2 linked regions of the Gemmata obscuriglobus genome follow. Each later gene encodes a partner of the first gene's protein in a complex. Links are inferred from orthologs where the notes say so. Each region holds a gene or a part of one and is shown on either strand. Other genes may lie near its edges.

Region 1 (9,306 bases):
CGCTTCTTGGCACCAAAGAAATTGCTTTGCGTGGCGCCGCCCCGTCGCGCTCTGCGGCACGGCGGCCGTGAAGGCGAAGCCGCTTTCGTTCGCGCCACGCGCTGCCTGTTGAGGCCGCGGAGTGCGGCACTGAAACGACGCGCACGGGCCGGCGTCCGTATGCTGTCTGCGGCCCTCGCGCGCCGTTTCGGGGTGTACAGATGGTGGGTCTTGAGGCTCTGATATTTGTGCCCGCGCTGGTCGGCAGCACACTGTTCGGGTTCTTGTTCTTGCTTTGCGCGGCGAACTACTACCTGTCAGTGCTGGAAGGCACCGCGGCGGGCGCGAAGGAGATCCCCTGGCAGGGCGAGGCGCTCACCGACAACTTCCTCAAAGTGTTCTACCTCGCGTGGCTGATCGGACTCTGGGCCGGACCGGCCTACCTGATCAGCCGGGCGGTCGGGCCGAGCGAACCCTGGCTGAAGTTCGTGGTCCCGCTGCTGGTGATGTGGGCTCTGTACCCGGTGAGCCAGCTCGCTTCGCTGAGCGCATCGACCGCGTGGGTGCCCCTTAACGCGGACGTGTTCGCCCGGTTGGCGCAGAAGCCGGCGGTAACGGCGGGCTTCTTCGTGTTGACGGTGCCCGTGTACGCGGTGTTCGGGGTGGCATTCAAGTGGGCGTTTCTGACCAAAGGTGAGTACCCGCTGCTCTTTGTCGGAATGCCGCTGCTGGCGGTTACGATGCTCCTCTATGCCCGCTTGTTGGGGCGGCTGGCGTTCGCGCTGCTGTTCACAAAAGACCTGCTCCGGCGCCGGAAGAAGAAACCCAAACCGGGGCCGGCGAAACGCGCCCGCGTCAAGGAATCTGAAGAGTCAGTCGCGCTCGCGACTCAGCCGAGTGACCTCCAGCCGATTAACACTCCGGACGGCGAACTGGTGGGGTACAACGTGCTGATCGCGGACGACGATCCGCCGAAGCCGCCGCGCAAGCGTGTGAAAGCGCAAGTGGCCGACGACGACCCTCCGAAACCGCTTGCCCCGCCGCTCCCGCGCGAGCGCGACCCGGCCGATTCCCCGCGCTCGCTTGACCGTGGGGAAAGCCGGACCGATGAGGATGAGGACGCTTTGCCTTACGAGATGAAAGCCGCCGAGGGAAAAGGGCCGGAAAAGGCAACACTGCCGTCAGAGGTCTTAAAGCCGCGCGCGGATGAAGTGGCGCTGCTCGACCGGCGCGATGCGCCGACCGCGCCGAAGCGGGTATGGTCCGGCGAACTGTTCGTGTTTCTGGGGCAACCGGGTACGGTCTCTGCAATTCTCGTGCTGACCGCGATGGGGTTCATGGCCGGAGTGATGGTCCGGGTGGCTCGTGCATTCGATCCGACTGCCGGTGAGTGAATCCGTCGCAGCACAGAACGCGACGGCCGTTCACCAAACCGGTCTGTCACGGCGGCGCGGCATTCGCAATAATGCCCCAACGCCCTCAATCTTGCCGAGAACGGACTCATGCCCCCGCCAACGCCGACCGTTTGGACCGTCCGCGCGCTGCTCGTGTGGACCACGGACTTTCTCAAAACGAAGGGCGTTGAAGCGGCCAAACTCGAAGCGGAACTGCTCCTCGCACACGTCCTGCAAACGGACCGCACCTACCTCACCATGCGGTTCGACGAGGAACCGACCGACGCCGAACGGGCGAAGTACAAGGAACTCATCACGCGACGGTTGGCCGGGTGGCCGGTTGCGTACCTCGTCGGCTCGCGCGGGTTCTATCTCCTCAACTTCGATGTGGACCCGGCCGTCCTGATCCCGCGTTCCGATACCGAAACCCTCGTGGGCGAGGCGCTCAAGCGGCTCAAACCGCTCACGGCTCCTGCCGTCCTCGATATCGGCACCGGTTCGGGGTGCATCGCGGTGAGCCTGGCGCACCAAAAGAAAGATTCACACGTTACCGCGACCGACGTCTCGCCCGACGCCCTTGCGGTGGCCAAGCGCAACGCCATAAAGAACAACGTGGCGGATCGGATGACGTTCCTTCAGGGCGACCTCTTTGCGCCGCTGCCCGCCGGGGTAACGTTCGACCTCGTCGTGAGCAACCCGCCGTACATCGCACAGTCGGAGTTCGCGGAACTGGCACCCGACGTTCGTGACCACGAGCCGCGGGTCGCCCTCGACGGCGGACCGGACGGGCTCGCGTTCTACCGGCGGATCGCTGCGGCCGTCGGCCCGTTCCTCAAACCGGGCGGGTCGCTTCTGCTCGAAATCGGCTGGAAACAGGACGCCGCCGTGCGGGCGCTCATCGCCGAACAGCCGGAACTCGAACTCGGCCCGACGATCAAAGACATGGGGAAGAACCCCCGCGTCGTGACCGCGAAGAAGAAGTGAGAATGACGTTGTCAGCGGTCCGGAAACGCCCCTCTCGCGGACAAGGTCATTCTCACTTCTGCAAAATCAGCTTGCCGCGGCGTGTGATCCGTAACCGGTAGCGCACGCCTTCCAGCTCGATCCACACCTCACGTTTGCCCGCGAACAATTCGTCCGCCTGGATGGTCCGCTCGGACCCGCCCGTCGCAGCAGGTTCGTCGCGGTCATCCTCTGGGTCTTTATCGCTCATCGGTAGCTTCTCACCACTTGGAACTGAGACGCAATTTCACGCGCCACCCCGCACCCACGCCCCGGTCCACCGAACCCGGAGCGTTTCAGTGCGATATTTCCTGCTCGAATGTTGACAGTATCCAATCCGCAGATAATGTAAAGCTGTCCTATTGAGAATTTGTCTCAACAAGGTCGACGCGCCCCAGCCGTCATTATGCGGTTGGGTCGTGTCCGTGAGCTTGCTCAGGCACCGCTCCAGGGACGCGACCGGCCCCCACCAGCCGCACGCTCACCAACCCGCAGTGACGCAGCTCCGCTCTCACTCCCCAAAAGGAGAGGCGCCCATGCGCGCGAAGAAGGGCTTCACGCTGATCGAACTGCTGGTTGTGATCGCGATCATCGCGGTCCTGATCGGCCTGCTGCTCCCGGCGGTGCAAAAGGTCCGCGAAGCGGCGGCCCGGATGAAGTGCGCCAACAACCTCAAGCAACTCGGCCTGGCGGTCCACAACTATCACGATTCGGTGCAGAAGCTGCCGGTGTTCAGCTTCGCCCCGAACGGGCACTCCGAGGGCGGCTCGTACGCGCCGTCGGTTCTGCCGGACGGGATCACCTCGAAGCACTTCAGCGGGTTCCTCCTGATCCTGCCGTACATCGAGCAGGACGCCTACGCCAGCAAGTACGACCGCACCAAGAGCTACAGCGACGCGACCGTCGGCGCCGACGGGGTGACCTCGAACCGGACCCTCACCAGCAACCCGATCCCGACCTACCTCTGCCCCTCGATGCCGGTGCCGCAGAACGCCGGGTACAACTCGTACAGCAGCTACGTCGCGTCCCGGGGGAACTTCAGCTACATGACCGACGGCTCGGGCGCGGTCATCCAGACCGGGACCGGCACGAAGCAGCGCTGGACCGAGGACGACGGGATGTTCGTCTCCGCGTTCGTGCCCCCGCCGGCGACCAACACAACGGCCGCGGGCAGTTTGCGCTACCTCACGTTCGCCAGCGTCACCGACGGGCTGTCGAACACGTTCCTTGCGGGCGAGAAGCACTACACCATTCAGGGCAGCACCTGGGTGAGCGGCACGAACATCCACACCGGCGCGGCGCTGACCGGGCCGTTCACCGGCAACACGAACTACGTGTTCCCGCACCCGGGGGCGGACGCGAACGAGGGCGCCACGCACACGCCGATGAACTTCAAGACGCTGGTCGGCCCCGCGGCCACGTTGAACATGAAAGCCGGCACCGTGACCTGCACGGCCGCGGCCCCCTCGGCGCTCAACACGAACGCGGACAGCGCCTGGTACAAGAACACCGCCCTCGGCGGGTTCCGCAGCAGCCACACCGGCGGCTGCAACTTCGTGTTCGGGGACGGGTCGGTGAAGTTCGTTCGCGAGAGCGTGTCAATGGCCACCTACCGGGCCTTGGGCAGCCGCAACGGCGGCGAAGTGATCGGCAACGACTACTAACTTTCGGAGCGCAAACGATGAGTGTTGCCGAACCGCCCGCGCCCGACGCGGGCGCCGGGTACGACCGCCCGGCCCCGCAGGTCAAGCGCCGCCCGCTGGGCAAGCGGGTGATGCACGTCGTCCGCCGGGCGCACCTGTACCTCGGGCTGTTCCTGCTGCCCTGGGCCGTGCTGTACGGCTTCACCGGGTTCCTGTTCAACCACCCGACCGCGTTCAGCGACGCGCCGTCGGTCTCGTTCGGCGCGACCGAGCTGGCGGGCACGCCGATGGAAGCGCCGCCCAAGCCCGCGGAACTGGCGGCCCAGGTGGTCGCGGCCCTCAACGAGCGCGCGAAAGGCGAGCACGCCTACACCCTCGTTGAACCGGAGAAGGCGAAGTACACACGCGACCTCGCGTTCGCCACGGCGAAGGCCGAGGGGCAGGACGTGAACATCGCCATCGACGTGAACAGCGCCGGCGGCACGGTGCGATCGAGGAACGCGGTAGCGGCGCAGCCCAAGAGCGAAGAGAAGGCCCCGTTCGCCGTCAGCGGCACGAAGGGCGGGCGCGGAGAAAAAGGCGGGGGCGGGCGAGGGGAGAAGGGTGGCGGGCGCGGGGAACGCGGGGAAAAAGGCGGCGGGGGCTCGAAAGGTGAGCCGGCCCCGTCGGCCGCTCCGCCTCAGACCGGTCTTCAGCTCCCGGAACCGCTCCACGAGCGGGTGAAATCGGCAGCGCGCACCGTCCTCGAACGCACCGGGTTCCCGACGGACGAACTCACCGTGACCAGCGTCCCGGATCTGACGTTCCGGATGTCCGAGGGCGAGAAGGTGTGGACCGTCACTTACAACGCCCAGAGCGGCACCGTTAACGGGGCGTCGGCGGGCGCGCCGGCGCCGCCGGAGGAGCTTTCGACCCGCCGGTTCCTCACCCGCCTGCACACGGCACACGGGTTCCCGGGCAGCACGAACGCGCGGTGGTTCTGGGCCGTGATCGTGGACGTGATGGCGTTCGTGATGGTCTTCTGGGGCGTTTCGGGTGTGTTCATGTGGTGGCAACTGAAGGCCACGCGCAAGCTCGGGTTTGCCCTGGTGTTGTTTGGCGCGTGTGTCGCACTCGCGCTCGGGTTCGGAATGCACGACCTGATGACCGCGCGGTGACCTCATTCACTCACAATCCGGTTGGTGCTGTCTGTTTTGGTTTTTGTCTTTGTGGCACAGACATTCCTGTCTGTGCGGCCTTATCGCCCTGCACAGACAGGAATGTCTGTGCCACAAGAAACAGATACCACCAGCCGGGTCGTGAATCAGATCGTGCGGGCTGCTTTTGCGCGTGGCGCGGGGCGATCAGTTTGAGCACCGCGCCTCCGGCATCCACATTTCCGCCTCAGCACTATGCATATGCGTTTAATTTAGTATAACTAAGTTATTCGAGTAGCTTGCACCCTACTGCCGCGCTGCGCAGACCGCAGCGAACCGTTACCCGGAGGGCGCTCATGCGCGCCGCACTCGTACTCACGCTCTCACTCTCGACCGCACTGTCCGCCCCGGCGGCCGACGCTTGGCCCGGCTTCCGTGGCACCGGCGAGTCCGTTGCTAAAGGCGCGTACCCCACCGCGTGGGGTCCCAAAGACGGGCTCGCGTGGACCGCGGACCTGCCCGGCTACGGCCAGTCCTCTCCGGTGGTGTGGGACGGCACCGTCTACCTGACCGCCGTGGAAGGGGACAACCGCGAAAAGGGGTACGTGGTCGCGCTCGACGCCAAGACCGGCAAGGAGAAGTGGCGGCACACCTTCGAGCCCACTCAGAAGGCAAAGTGGAGCTACACCATCAGCCGCGCCGCCCCCACCCCGTGCGTCGACGCGGACGGGGTGTACTGCTTCTTCGAGGGCGGGAACCTGATCGCGCTGACCCACGCCGGCAAGGTGCGCTGGGCGCGCGACCTCGTGAAGGAGTACGGCGAGTTCCAGGGCGGTCACGGGATCGGCAGCTCGCTGGCACAGACCGAAGACGCCGTGTTCGTTCTCATCGACCACCGCGGGCCGTCGTACCTGCTGGCGGTCAAAAAGGTGGACGGCGAAAACAAATGGAAGGTGGGGCGCGAGCAGAAGGGCGGCTGGGCGTCTCCCGTCGTCGCCACCCGGAACGGGAGCCCCGAGGTGATCGCTAGCAGCGCGGGTACGGTGATCGGCTACGCCGCCGACACCGGCAAGGAACTGTGGAAGCTCGACAACGTGGTCGGGAACACGATCCCGTCGGCGTCGGTGATTGGCGACCGGGTGCTGTTCGGCGGCGGCACGAGCCGGTCGAAGGAGGAATCGCCCGCCGGGGCCAAGAGCAACGGGTGCCTGAAATTGGTCTCGAAGGACGGCAAGCCGACGTTTGAACCCGCGTGGGCCGCAAGGGCGGGCGTCTCGAACTACGCCACCCCGCTGGGGTACGAAGGCGTCGCGTACTTCGTGAACCAGGTGGGCGTGGTGTACGCGCACGACCTCGCGACCGGCAAGGAGCTGTTCGCCGAGCGCACCGACGGCGCGTGCTGGGCCTCGCCGGTCGGCGCCGGCGGGCACGTGTACTTCTTCGGCAAGGACGGCACCACCAGCGTGCTGAAGGCCGGCAAGGAGTTCGATCAGATCGCATCGAACAAGCTCTGGGAAACGAAGGCAAAACCGACGCCGGCCGGTGGCAAGAAAGACGCGCCCGGTGACAAGAAGGATGCGCCCGGCGGTGAGTACGGCGACCCGATCGTGTACGGGGTTGCCGCGGCCGACGGCGCGTTCTACATCCGTACCGGCGCGCAACTGTTCAAGGTCACGAAGTAGCCGCCACCGGGCACGTTGTAACTTGCCCGCCGCGCCCGGTGACATCTCCGGTTCGGCACGACGACTGTCGCTATAAACGTCGTGTTGCGCAGGCCGAAGACGGCACCGGGAGTACGGCCCCCCACCCGGGGGGCGCATTGTGCGTGAGTGGCCCGGCACCGGTCTGAAAGTCGCACCTCTGCCCGCGGTATCCCCTGGTGCCCCACCTGACCTCGGGGCGCCACTGGATTCACCAATGCTCACGATTCGTAAAGGGACCGACCGCGGGGTCACACGCTACGGCGGCTGGCTCGACAGCCGGCACACGTTCTCGTTCGGCGAGTACCAGGACCCCAAGCACCACCAGTTCCGCGCGCTGCGGGTCATTAACGACGACCGGGTCGCGCCGGGCGGCGGGTTCCCCACGCACCCGCACCGCGACATGGAGATCCTGACCTGTGTGCTGTCGGGGGCGCTCGAGCACGCCGACAGCATGGGCAACGGCGAAGTGATCCGGGCCAACGAGTGGCAGGCGATGACCGCCGGCACCGGGTTAACGCACAGCGAGTTCAACCCGTCCGACGAGGAGCCCGTCCACCTGCTCCAGATCTGGCTGTTGCCGGACCGCCGCGGGCACAAGCCCGGGTACCAGCAGAAGGTGTTCACCGACACCGACAAGAGCGGGAAATGGGCGCTGGTGGCGTCCCCGGACGGGGCGAACGGCTCGCTGACGATTCACCAGGACGCTCGCGTGTACCAGACCAAGCTGCGCGGGGAGGGCGTCCGTCACGAGTTGGCTGCTGGCCGCGCCGCGTTCGTCCACGTCGCCACCGGGACGGCGACCGTCAACGGCAAGGAACTCGTCGCGGGTGACGCGGTCGCGGTTGAACACGAGCGCGAGGTAACCGTATCGGGTAACGGTGAAGTGCTCCTGTTCGATCTGGCGTAGCGCGTGCCCGGATCCGGTTGCGGTCACACATTGTTTCGACGAGCCCGCGGCGTGAAGGGGCACACGGTGCCCCTTCACGCCGCGGGCTCGTTGAGGTCCGGCCCCACTTCGTAGCCGGCAACTGCAACACGGGACCGGAACGGGTGCGCGGGGCGTCATCGCGTGACAGCGGTGCTCACGGGTGCGAGAATACCCGCGGGCATCACTGAAGTGGGAAGGCACGCATGGCACACCCCGAGGAGGTCGCGCTGTACCGAGCGATCCTGGCGGACCCGCACGAGGACACCGCGCGGCTCGTGTACGCCGATTGGCTCCAAGAGAACGCCGAGCCCGCGCACGCGGACCTCATCCGCACCCAGTGCCGGCTCGCGCGCACGCCCCCGTGGGGCGACGGGTACGCCGCCGACCGCGTTCGGAGCGGCCGGTTGCTCCGCGAACTCGGTACGAGGTGGTGCCGGGCGCCCGGCGCGCCGGGAACGGCCGAAGGGTTCCCGACCGGGTTCTTCGTCCCGAGCCGCGGGCTCGCGGGCGGGGCCACCGCCTTTCTGGACCCGGTGCCCGAAGCGCGCGCCCGGGACTGGTTCGCGCACCGACCGATCGCGTCGGCCCGGTTCTACTTCGACCCGAGCGCGGGGGACCGGCGCTGGCTGCTGACGACCGACGCGCTGCCGGCCCTGCGGACTTTGTGGCTGGAACTCGGCCGGTTCTGCCCCGCGGAACTGCGCCCGGCGATCTACCGCACGCTGGCCGAGACGGCGGCCCGCGCCGACCTCACCCGGTTGGAACTGAACGGGCCGGTCCCGTCCGGCGGGTTGGAGCGCCTGGTCCGGTCCGCGCACCTGCCGCGTCTCGAGGTGCTGTCGCTGACCGGTTCCGATTTCAGTGACGAGCAGGCCTTCGTCCTCGCTCGGAAAACGAACCTGCCCGCGCTGCGCGAGCTTACGCTTTCGGGAGAGAACCTGACGGCGCCGGAGCTGACGCCCGCCGGGGCGGCGGCCCTGGGGCGCGCGGACTGGGTGTCGCGGCTCACCGCCATCCGGCTCGGGGGGCACGCGGCGCTAGGGGGCGACGGGCTGAAGGCGCTCCTCGGCGGCACGCGCCCGGATCTTCGCACGCTCGAGGTGCGAAACTGCCACGGCGCGCACCCGGCGGTGGCCGAACTGGTTGCCGGTCCGGGGGTGCCGGGGCTCCGCGAACTCGCCGTGTCGGGCCAGTGGGCCGCCGCGCACTGGAAGTCCCTGACCGGCGGGCCGCAGGAGCTGCTTTCACTCACGGTGTGGGGGCACCTATCAACCGGGCGACCGGCCAAGGCGTTCTTCGACCGTCCGGCGCTCCGCGACCTGCGGCGGCTGGAGCTGTTTGATGCGGAGCTGGAACCCCCGGCGCTGGGCCGCCTCGTCCAGTCGCCGCTGACGGAATCGCTGCGGTGGCTGACGTTCAAAGCGGGGGATAAGGCTGACGCGATTGGCGTGCTGCTGAGCGGGCGCCCGTGGCCGCACCTGGAGTACCTGCAAATCGACAACACGCTGTCGGCGGAATCGC
Region 2 (9,227 bases), 600 kb from region 1 along the record:
CGGGGCCGTTCCTAGGTACCGCCGATACGACCTACCAGCCGCTTACTGGGGTGCTGAAACCCGGAGACCGCCTACTAATCGGGACCGACGGGACGCGCCCCGATGGGGCGCCCGGCCCGGGGGCGGCCGACCGGCTGCTGGACGCCGTAACGAGGCACCGCGCCGCGACCGGTTCGGAGTTCGTCGACGCGGTTGCCCGCGAGTTGCTCCAGCACCTTCACCACGCCGACGATTTTACGCTGCTGGGAGTGGAAATGCTGCCGTAATCTCGCGTGACTGAGCGGGCGACGCTGCCTTGTCGCCCCGCCGATGCGTCTCTACGATAACTAGCCTAAACTTGTATTTGTGGAGCAATCGTTATGAAGAAGGGCATTCACCCCAACTACCGGCCGGTCGTGTTCCAGGACGCCGCGGCGGAGTTCGCGTTCCTGTCGCAGTCGTGTGTGCCGACCACCGACACCATCAAGTGGACCGACGGGAACGAGTACCCGCTGTACAAGCTGGAAATCTCCAGCGCCAGCCACCCGTTCTTCACCGGTAAGATGAAGCTGCTCGACACCACCGGGCGGGTCCAGAAGTTCAACGACAAGTACAAGAAGACCGGCTACGGCAAGAAGGACGCGAAGGCCGAAGACAAGAAGTAAGGCACGCCTGCGTCGTTCGGTGTTCGGTTCCAGCGAGGGCGGCTTGTGTCTCACGTTTCGGATCGGCGGGCGGCTTACGACCTCGGACCGCTTTAGCGGCCCCGATACTCGTGCGCCCGTTCCGATCAGACACCCAGCACCCGAACACCAGACACCAAAACGATGTTTCCCACACTCGAACCGCAACTCGCGCGTTACGCCGAACTCGAACAGCAGCTTTACGACCCTGCGATCGCCGGCGACCCCGTCAAAGCCGGCGCCATCGGCAAGGAGCGGGGCGCCCTTGCCAAGATCGTGGAGCCGTACATCGAGTACAAGCGGCTCTGCCGGGCCATCGCAGACGCCGAGGTAATGGCGGCCGACCCCGACCTGAAGGACATGGCCGACGAGGAACTGGCGGACCTGCGCCCGAAGCGAGACGCGCTCCACGCCCGAATCGAAGAGAAGCTCCTGCTCGACCCATCAGAAGACTTTTCCAAACTCATCATTGAAATCCGGGCCGGCACCGGCGGCGACGAAGCCGCACTGTTCGCCGGTAATCTGTACGAAATGTACACCCGGTACGCGCGTGAGAAAGGCTGGAAGATCGAGGAGATCGCCTCCAGCCCCGGTGAAGCCGGTGGGTTCAAGGAAGTCGCGTTCGGCGTCACCGGCGACGACGTGTACCAGCTCCTGCGTTACGAGTCCGGCGGGCACCGCGTCCAGCGCGTGCCGGCCACCGAGACCCAGGGCCGCATTCACACCTCGGCGGCGACGGTCGCGGTGCTCCCCGAGCCCGAAGAGGCGCAGGTCGAGATCAACGAGGCGAACGACATCGAGTGGGAGCGGATGCGGGCCGGCGGGGCCGGCGGGCAGCACGTCAACAAGACCGAGTCGGCGGTGCGCATCTGGTACAAGAAGGGCACCCCCGACGAGATGGAAGTGAAGTGCCAGGACGGCCGCAGCCAGGGCAAGAACTACGAGCAGGCGATGCGTATTCTGCGGTCCCGCCTGTTCGAGCGGCAGCAGGAACGCATCCACCGCGAGCGGGCCAGCATGCGCAAGGAGCAGATCGGCTCCGGCGACCGCAACGCCCGCATCAGAACGTACAACTTCCCGCAGAACCGCTGCACGGACCACCGGATCGAGTTCACCGTCTACAAACTCGACGCGATTATGGCGGGCGCCCTCGACCAGATGATCCAGCCGATGCGCGACCACGTCAAAAAAGAGAAGCTCGCCGCCAACGGAGCGAAGTGACGCGAACCGTTCTTGCGTGAGCGGGCGCTGTCGGACGAAGCGGCGTTCCTGGGCGCGGTCCGCGCTAACCCTGGCGATGATACCGCTTGGTTCGCGTTTGCCGACTGGCTCGACGCTCGCGACGACTCGCAGGGGGGACGTGTGTCTGTGCGCTTTGCAGATCTCGCGCCAATCAGTCTGACACGCAACTGCCGGATGCGCTAGTGCCCGACATCTCGGCGGCCGTCTCTATCCCGCCAGGAGGAAAGCGGCGACACGCTTGCTATTTGCTGTTTGATATCGCACTAAACGGTTCGTTTGTAATTGCCGTCGCCGGCTACTCTGAAGGGCGCGACCTGTTCCGCCCGAAAGCGGCTGCCACCTGTACCGGTTCCGCAGGGGGCGGGCGCCGCACTTTCAAACGCGGCACACAACCTACTGCACCGGGTTGCCGTTCGTGGGCCGAATGAAGTAGCGCCGAACACGCCATGGTGTGTTCGGCGCTACTTCATTCGGCCCACGAACGGTGGTGGTTATGCCCTTCTTCGGTTCTAACAGCGGAACGTACCGGGCCGCGGGCGACGTGAACAGCACCGGGTTCACCGACGGGATCACCGAAACCGTCGTGCGGCGGGAGCGGTTCACAATCGACCCACCGACCCACAGCGGTGGCGGGTTCGCGGACCTGATCGCGGGACCGGTGTTCGCCTCGGTCGTCGAGACCTCCTCCGACGCGTTCGACGAGGCCCCGGACGGCCCCAATGACGCCCTCGCATTCGGGCCTGAAGCCGCGGATGGTATTTTCGTGGGCTAGGGTATCATGGAGTTGTGGAACTGAACCGGCGGCACCGCGTCCAAACTCTGCCCGACCCGCCGCTTACTTCTCCACGAAACCAACAGGAGTTACGCGATGTTCCAGCGGACCGCCGCCCTTGCCGCGCTTGCGGCCGGCATTCTCGCGCTGGCCTCGGCCGCCGGCCTGGCCCAACCGAACAAGAAGGCCAAGCCCGACGACGCGGCGAAGGTCAAAAAGGCGCTGCAAGAGGTTCAGGACTTCGTCGGCACGTGGAACCTCGAAGGCACCCAGAAGGTGGGGGGCAAAACGGACGCCTGGAAGGAAAAGGTGGCCTGGGGGTGGAAGTTCAAGGACGGGGAGGCGTGGATCGCGGTCGAGTTCGCGGAGGGAAAGGGCAAGTACTTCTCCGGCGGCGAACTGCGGTACAACCTGGACAAGAAAAAGTACGTGCTCGCGCTCACCCCGAGCGGCAAGGGAGAGGCCCAGACGTTTGAAGGTGACATCGCCAAGGGCGCGCTGAAAGTGGACCGCAAGGACGCCAAGACCGGCGACGTGTACCGCGTGACGATGAACACTATTGCAGAGGGCGCGCGGTTCGCCATGAAATACGAAAAACAGGACGGCGGAAAAGGGCTTTTCTCGACGGTTCATCAAATGTCAGGGAGCAAGGACGGAGAGTCGTTCGCGGGCGGCGCGAAGAAGCCCGAGTGCATCGTGTCGGGTGGGTCGGCGAACATCCCGGTCACGTACATGGGCAAGACGTACTACGTGTGCTGCTCCGGGTGCCGCGACGAGTTCAACGCCGATCCAGCCAAGTACGTGAAAGGCAAGTAGAGGAGGATCGAGAGTGAGGGGCACGCCCAAATGTCAAACGGCAACTCCTCACTCCTCGCGCAGTCGCGGCCCTTTCCTTCAAGTTCCCCAGCTTCTCTGGTCGATCATGGGGACATGGCGCATCGGATCCCTCCGCGCCACAAGGGAGGTCCACCGTGCGAGCTCGAAACAGCCTCCGCTTCGCCCTCGGTCTGTTGGCCGCGCTCGCGCTGTCTACTGCCGCACGCACCCAGGACGACCCGTTCGGCGGGCTCCGCCCGTACTATTGGCCGCACCGCTCGTTCGGGTTCCCGATCGATCAGGACGCGGTCGCGAAGATGGACCCGAAGCCGACCCACATCCAGCTCTACTACGCGCTCAACCGCGGAACGTTCCAGAAGGGGCCGAAGCTGCCGCTCACCGGGCTCAGCGACATCAACGGCAACAAGAAGGGCATCATCTTCGACGCGCCGCGCGACGGCGACTACGAGTTCGTGGGGCAGTACATCTTCGCGAACGGTGAAGTGAACCCGAAGTTCGACGCCCTTGCCGCCACCATCCGTGTGGTCATCGACACCACGTTCCCGCGGGTCCAACTCGCCCCGCTCGGGAGCGGCGTCGAGTGGCGCGCGACCGACGACAACCTGGACCCGGCCGGTGTCACGCTTGAGTGCAAGTGGCCCACTAGTTCCGAGTGGACCAAAATCGACGCCCCCAACCGGGTGTTCAAGGCGAGCGACAGCTACGCATGGAAGATCCCTCAAGGTAAGTCGCTCGACGTGCGGGTGGTCGCCCGCGACCGGGCCGGACACGAAGGTTCGTCGCCGGTGGTGCGCATCCCGGCCGAGTCCGGCACCATGGTCGGGTTGCCCAAAAGCGGCGGTGGCACGTTCACCGGCACCACACTCCCGCAGCCGCGCATCGACTTCGTCAACCGGCTGGACTTCACCGTCGAGTCCACCGTTCAAAAGATGGGCCGGTCCGGGGTGCAGGCGGCTCACCTGTACGTTCAAAAGGACCAGGGCGACTGGGCGCACGTGGCCCGCTACGAGAAAAAGCTGACGCCGGACAGCAAGGGGCCGCACAAGCTGTCGCTGCCGTACAAGGCCGAGCGTGAGGGCACCTACGGGTTTTACATCATCCCCGAGAGCGGCGCCGGTGCGAAAGCCGATCCGCCCAAGAAGGACGACCCCGCGATGGTGCTGGTGGTCGTGGACACCAAACCGCCCGAGGTTCAGATCACGGCGGTTCAGGTTAAGCCCGGCGGGGTCCGCGGGCCGCTGGTGGAGATCACCTGGACCGTGGTCGACCCGAACCTCATGCCGCAGCCGGTGAGCTTGGAGTGGTCTCTCGATCGTTCCGCGAAGCAGTGGAACGAGATCAAGTACCGGTTGGACAACAACCTCACGGCGACCAGCGGGCGGTACGCGTGGGAGGTGCCGGACGATAAGGTGTGGAAGTTCTACGTCCGCGTGCGCGCCCTGGACAAAGCCGCGAACGAAGGGGAGCGCATCTGGGACAAGGAAGTGGTCGTCGACCTGGAGAAGCCGTCCGCGACGATCGATCGCGTCCGCGGCGGAAGTGAGCCCGAGAAGCCCGCTGCGCCGGAGAAGCTGCCGACAAAATCGGACCAGACGCCGTGATAGTCGGGTCGCAGAGCGGCGGTGCTCCGGCGTCGGGACGACTCGTTCAGTCCATCGCGCGCATCTTGCGGCGATTACGACCTTCCGGCACACTGTAAAGATCCCGTGGCTGAACCGGGCCGACGAGTGCGCGGTGATGGACGTTTCGACACGGTGGCTGGCGCGACCGCTAGCCGGGTGCCAGTTCGGGCGCGGCCGCAAGTGCGGCGGTGAGGCGGCGCACCTCACACGTCAGTCGCTCCAGCGCGACCGGAGCGGTACTCAAATTGCCTGTCGCGCCGATCGCCTCCAGCGCCTGTGCCGTGTCCACCACCGGCTTCGCGCTCAGATACCCAGCCGCCCCCTTGAGACCGTGCGCCGCACGGCGGACCGCCACCGCGTCCCCGCCGCTGACGGCCTCGCGCAACTCCTCAAGGAACCGCTCCGAGTCCGAACGGAAGAGCCCTGCCACCTCGGTGAACAGCTCCTCGTCGCCGGCCAGGCGTTCGACCGCGCCGGCGCGATCGAACGCCGGCTCCGCGGCCCCGGCCGGTATCGCTGGTCCGGGTGTAGCTACGTTTGCAGTCACGGTCGCCGTCGCCGTCGCCCGGTCCAACACCCGGGTCAGCTCGGACCGTTGGACGGGCTTGCTCACGTAATCATCCATGCCCGCGATAAGGCACCGCTCGCGGTCGCCTTTCATGGCGTGCGCGGTCATTGCCACGATGAGCGTGTGGCGCCCGGTTCCCGCCTCGCGCCGGCGGATCACCTGGGTCGCCTCGAATCCGTCCATTTCTGGCATCTGCACGTCCATCAGCACGATGTCGAACGGTTCGCGGCTTAGCGCGTCGACCGCCTGGCGCCCGTCGGCGGTCATGGTGACCGCGTGTCCGAACTTCTCCAGCAGCCGGAGGACGACCCGCTGGTTCACCGGGTTGTCCTCGGCCACCAGCACCCGCAGCCGCGGCCCCTGCGGCGCTGGGCCCCGGCCCGCGGCCTCGCGCGGCGTCCGTGAATCGGCGGGCGAGGCGTTTAGGGCACAGGTGCCGCGGAGCGCCGCCGCGATGGCCCGGCTCAGTTCGGCGCTCTTGACGGGCTTCACCAGGTACGCGGCCACCCCGATCTCGCGGCACCGGGCCGCGTCGCCCTGGCGGTCCGCGGACGTGAGCATGAGCACCGCGGTGCCCGCCAACTCCGAATCGCCCACGATCCGCTCGGCGGTCGAGAACCCGTCCAACCCGGGCATCATCCCGTCGAGCAGCACCAGCGGAAACGGCTTCCCGGTTGCGGCGGCCCAGCGCAGCTCGTCAAGGCCCTCCGGCCCGCTCGCCGAGCACGTCGGCTTCGCGCCCCAGTGGCGCACCGTCTCGGCCAGAACCCGCCGGTTGGTCGCGTTGTCGTCCACAATCAGGATCGGAAAGTCGGTGAGGTCCACGGGCGTTTCGGCCGCGCGGGCGAAGGCCCCTTTGGCCAGTTCCAGGCGCGCGTCGAACGAGAACGTGCTCCCCTTTCCGGACTCGCTCTCGGCCCACAACCGGCCCCCCATGAGCCCCACCAGTCGCTGGCAGATGGTGAGCCCGAGCCCGGTGCCCCCGTACTTGCGGGTGGTGCTCCCGTCCGCCTGGGTGAACGGCTCGAACACCGCCTTCAGCTTTTCACCGGGAATCCCGATCCCCGTGTCCGTGACGCTGAACCGCAGCACCACCGCGTCCCCCGATTCGGGCACCCGCTCGCACCGAACGAGGACCTCGCCGCGGTCGGTGAACTTGATCGCGTTGCCCACCAGGTTGGTCAGAACCTGGCGCAGCCGGTGGGCGTCCCCGAGGAGCACGTCCGGCAAATCGGGGAGCAACTCGCAAGCCAGTTCGAGGCCCTTCGCGTGGGCCCGCCCGGCGAGCGCCTTGAGCGTGTCCCCGACCATGTCCCGGAGCGAGAACGGGAGCGGATCCAGGTCCAGCTTGCCGGCCTCGATCTTGGAGAAGTCGAGGATGTCGTTGATCACCGTCAGCAGCGCGTCGGCGGACGACTTGACCAGCCCTACCGACTCCCGCTGCTCGGGGGTCAGCCGGGTCTCCAGCAGCAGCTCCGTCATCCCCACGATTCCGTTCATGGGGGTGCGAATCTCGTGGCTCATGTTCGCCAGAAACTCGCTCTTCGCGCGGCTCGCCGCCTCCGCCGCCGCGGTCGCCCGCCGGAGCACCTCTTCCCACTCCTTGCGGGCGGTGATGTCGAGGATCTGCGACACCACGTGGTGCGGTCGGCCCGCCGCGTCGCGCACCAGCGACACGTTGACCTGCACCCACACGACCGACCCGGCCTTGTGGACGTACCGCTTCTCGCGCTGGTAGCTGGCGATCTCGCCGGAGATCATCCGGGCCGTAAACGCCGCGTCCGCGGGCCGGTCGTCCGGGTGGGTGACGGCCTCGAACGCGCACTGTAACAGTTGCTCATCGGTGTATCCGACCGTGTCGCACAGGACGCGGTTGACGCGCACGAACCGGCCCTCGGGGGTGAGGATCGCCATCCCGATCGCGGCGCTGTCGAACGCGCTGCGGAACCGCTCTTCCTGCTGCCACAACTCGGCGGTGCGCTCGCGGATCCGCTCCTCGACGGTCGCGTGGGCCGCTTCCAGTTCCGCTTCGCGCTGGGCCGTGCGGGTCAGGTCGCGCTCGCCCCACCAGCACGACGCGCCGAGGAACACGTCCAGGAACACCACCCAGCCGGCGTGTTCGACCCACCGCCAGTCGGCCCCGGCAACGGTTCCGTAGACGGACTCGGGCCACGCGAGCCCGCGCGCGATGTGGTCCAGGGCGGTCACCGCGGACGCCACCAGCAGCACCCGCCAGTCGCGGTACAGGGCCAGGAACGCGAGCGACCCGAACACGTGGAAGTGGGTCTCGATGCGCCCGCCGGTCAGGTGGATCAGGACCCCGGCGGAGAGCATCTGTGCGGCCGCGATCACACACCGGGTGCTGGTCGCTCCCGGGCGCCGCAGCGCCAGAGCTACCGGCAGCGAAACGACCAACCCGCCCAAGGCGACTGCCGCCCAGATGTGTGGGTGCGTGCGGCTGTCGGCCCCGGACCAGGTGCGCGGCGACACCCACACCGCCAGCGCCACCATCGCGAACCATTGGAGCAGCAACAGCACAGCGAACGTGCGGTCCGTGCGCCGGTGGATCGCCCCGCGAGCCAGCGCCGCCAGTTCGACGACGCGCCCGGCCCGGTTCGCTCCTGCTGCGTTCGACATCGCACACCCCACTCAGATCGCGGCTCACGCACCAGGGGTCAAAAGCTCGCACCCGAACACCGGGGCGGTGGAGGCGCCGGTCCCCCCACGCACCCAACTCAGTACCGCCCGTCGGGCCAACCCTTCGCCGGCCCGCCCGCGGCTCGGCGTCAACCCGCCGCTGAACACCACCGCCCCGTTCGGTGCGGTCAGCGTGGCGTGCCCGGACGTTTCGGCGCCGAACAGCCGCGCCTGCACTCCGTCCAGGTCCAGGGCGACACGCGCACCGGGGACACGCGCGGCTTGGTCCCAGAGTTCCCCCCGCGCCCACCCTGAATCGACGCCGTAAGGAACGACGAACAGCATTTGAACGGCGAGGTCCGGTGCGGCACCGGTCACCTGCGTTAGTTCGGCGAGCGTCGCCCGCGAGCACGGGCAGTGCGGGTGAACGAACACGGTCAGTAGCCAGCGGTGCGGTGGAGTATTTTTAGGAGCGGCGGGCGCACCTGCCGCTCCTGGTGTCGTGTCGTACCGCTCCCAAAACCAGAGCCCCGCGCCGATTGCAGACAGCCATACGGCCGTGAGTAGCCACACGCCCTTTTCGCGCGCCATCGCCCGGCTCCTGCGCTCGTGCCCTCGCAAAACGGTAGTTCAGGTGTAGCCGTAGTTCAGCCAAAAACCGCGGCTCGGGGCCGTTCCCGGTGACCGGATGAGGGCCGTTCCAGGCGAAGGATGAAAACACGTGTGTGGCGAGAAGGTGACAACGCTGACAGAACGAAATGGGGTGCCAGTAATTTCAAATTGGCGACAGCCGTGACGAGATCAATTGCACGACTGAACACGCTCCGGTTACCTCCCGCCTGCGTCAGCAGGCGGGGACGCAGAGCCAACAAACTTGAAACGACTGG

Evidence for each region.
Region 2: the proteins of prmC (region 1) and prfA are in contact, whole or in part, in a crystal structure (PDB 2B3T), measured with the Escherichia coli proteins. The link is inferred for Gemmata obscuriglobus from one-to-one orthologs.

Annotation. Positions count from the first base shown.
Region 1 is NZ_CP042911.1:6,101,758-6,111,063, reverse strand. What follows is about bases 497-3,419. They hold prmC (peptide chain release factor N(5)-glutamine methyltransferase), read left to right. Parts: upstream 497-1,481; coding sequence 1,482-2,357; downstream 2,358-3,419. Other genes in these bases: GobsT_RS25580 (DUF1559 domain-containing protein), read left to right, coding at 2,912-3,419; hemP (hemin uptake protein HemP), read right to left, coding at 2,410-2,586; GobsT_RS25595 (hypothetical protein), read left to right, coding at 497-1,373. Also shown: more of GobsT_RS25595, read left to right, coding at 201-496; more of GobsT_RS25580, read left to right, coding at 3,420-4,039; GobsT_RS25575 (PepSY domain-containing protein), read left to right, coding at 4,057-5,175; GobsT_RS25570 (outer membrane protein assembly factor BamB family protein), read left to right, coding at 5,511-6,836; GobsT_RS25565 (pirin family protein), read left to right, coding at 7,072-7,764; GobsT_RS38965 (TIGR02996 domain-containing protein), read left to right, coding at 7,989-9,306. UniProt on the Escherichia coli protein: Methylates the class 1 translation termination release factors RF1/PrfA and RF2/PrfB on the glutamine residue of the universally conserved GGQ motif, i.e. on 'Gln-235' in RF1 and on 'Gln-252' in RF2.
Region 2 is NZ_CP042911.1:6,698,276-6,707,502, reverse strand. Bases 1-2,844 are described here. They hold prfA (peptide chain release factor 1), read left to right. Parts: upstream 1-806; coding sequence 807-1,883; downstream 1,884-2,844. Other genes in these bases: GobsT_RS27940 (YHS domain-containing protein), read left to right, coding at 2,773-2,844; GobsT_RS27945 (hypothetical protein), read left to right, coding at 2,398-2,676; GobsT_RS41260 (TIGR02996 domain-containing protein), read left to right, coding at 1,896-2,087; GobsT_RS27960 (type B 50S ribosomal protein L31), read left to right, coding at 360-644; GobsT_RS27965 (PP2C family protein-serine/threonine phosphatase), read left to right, coding at 1-266. In the rest of the region: more of GobsT_RS27940, read left to right, coding at 2,845-3,492; GobsT_RS27935 (hypothetical protein), read left to right, coding at 3,648-5,114; GobsT_RS27930 (hybrid sensor histidine kinase/response regulator), read right to left, coding at 5,284-8,340; GobsT_RS27925 (thioredoxin domain-containing protein), read right to left, coding at 8,365-8,931. UniProt on the Escherichia coli protein: Peptide chain release factor 1 directs the termination of translation in response to the peptide chain termination codons UAG and UAA.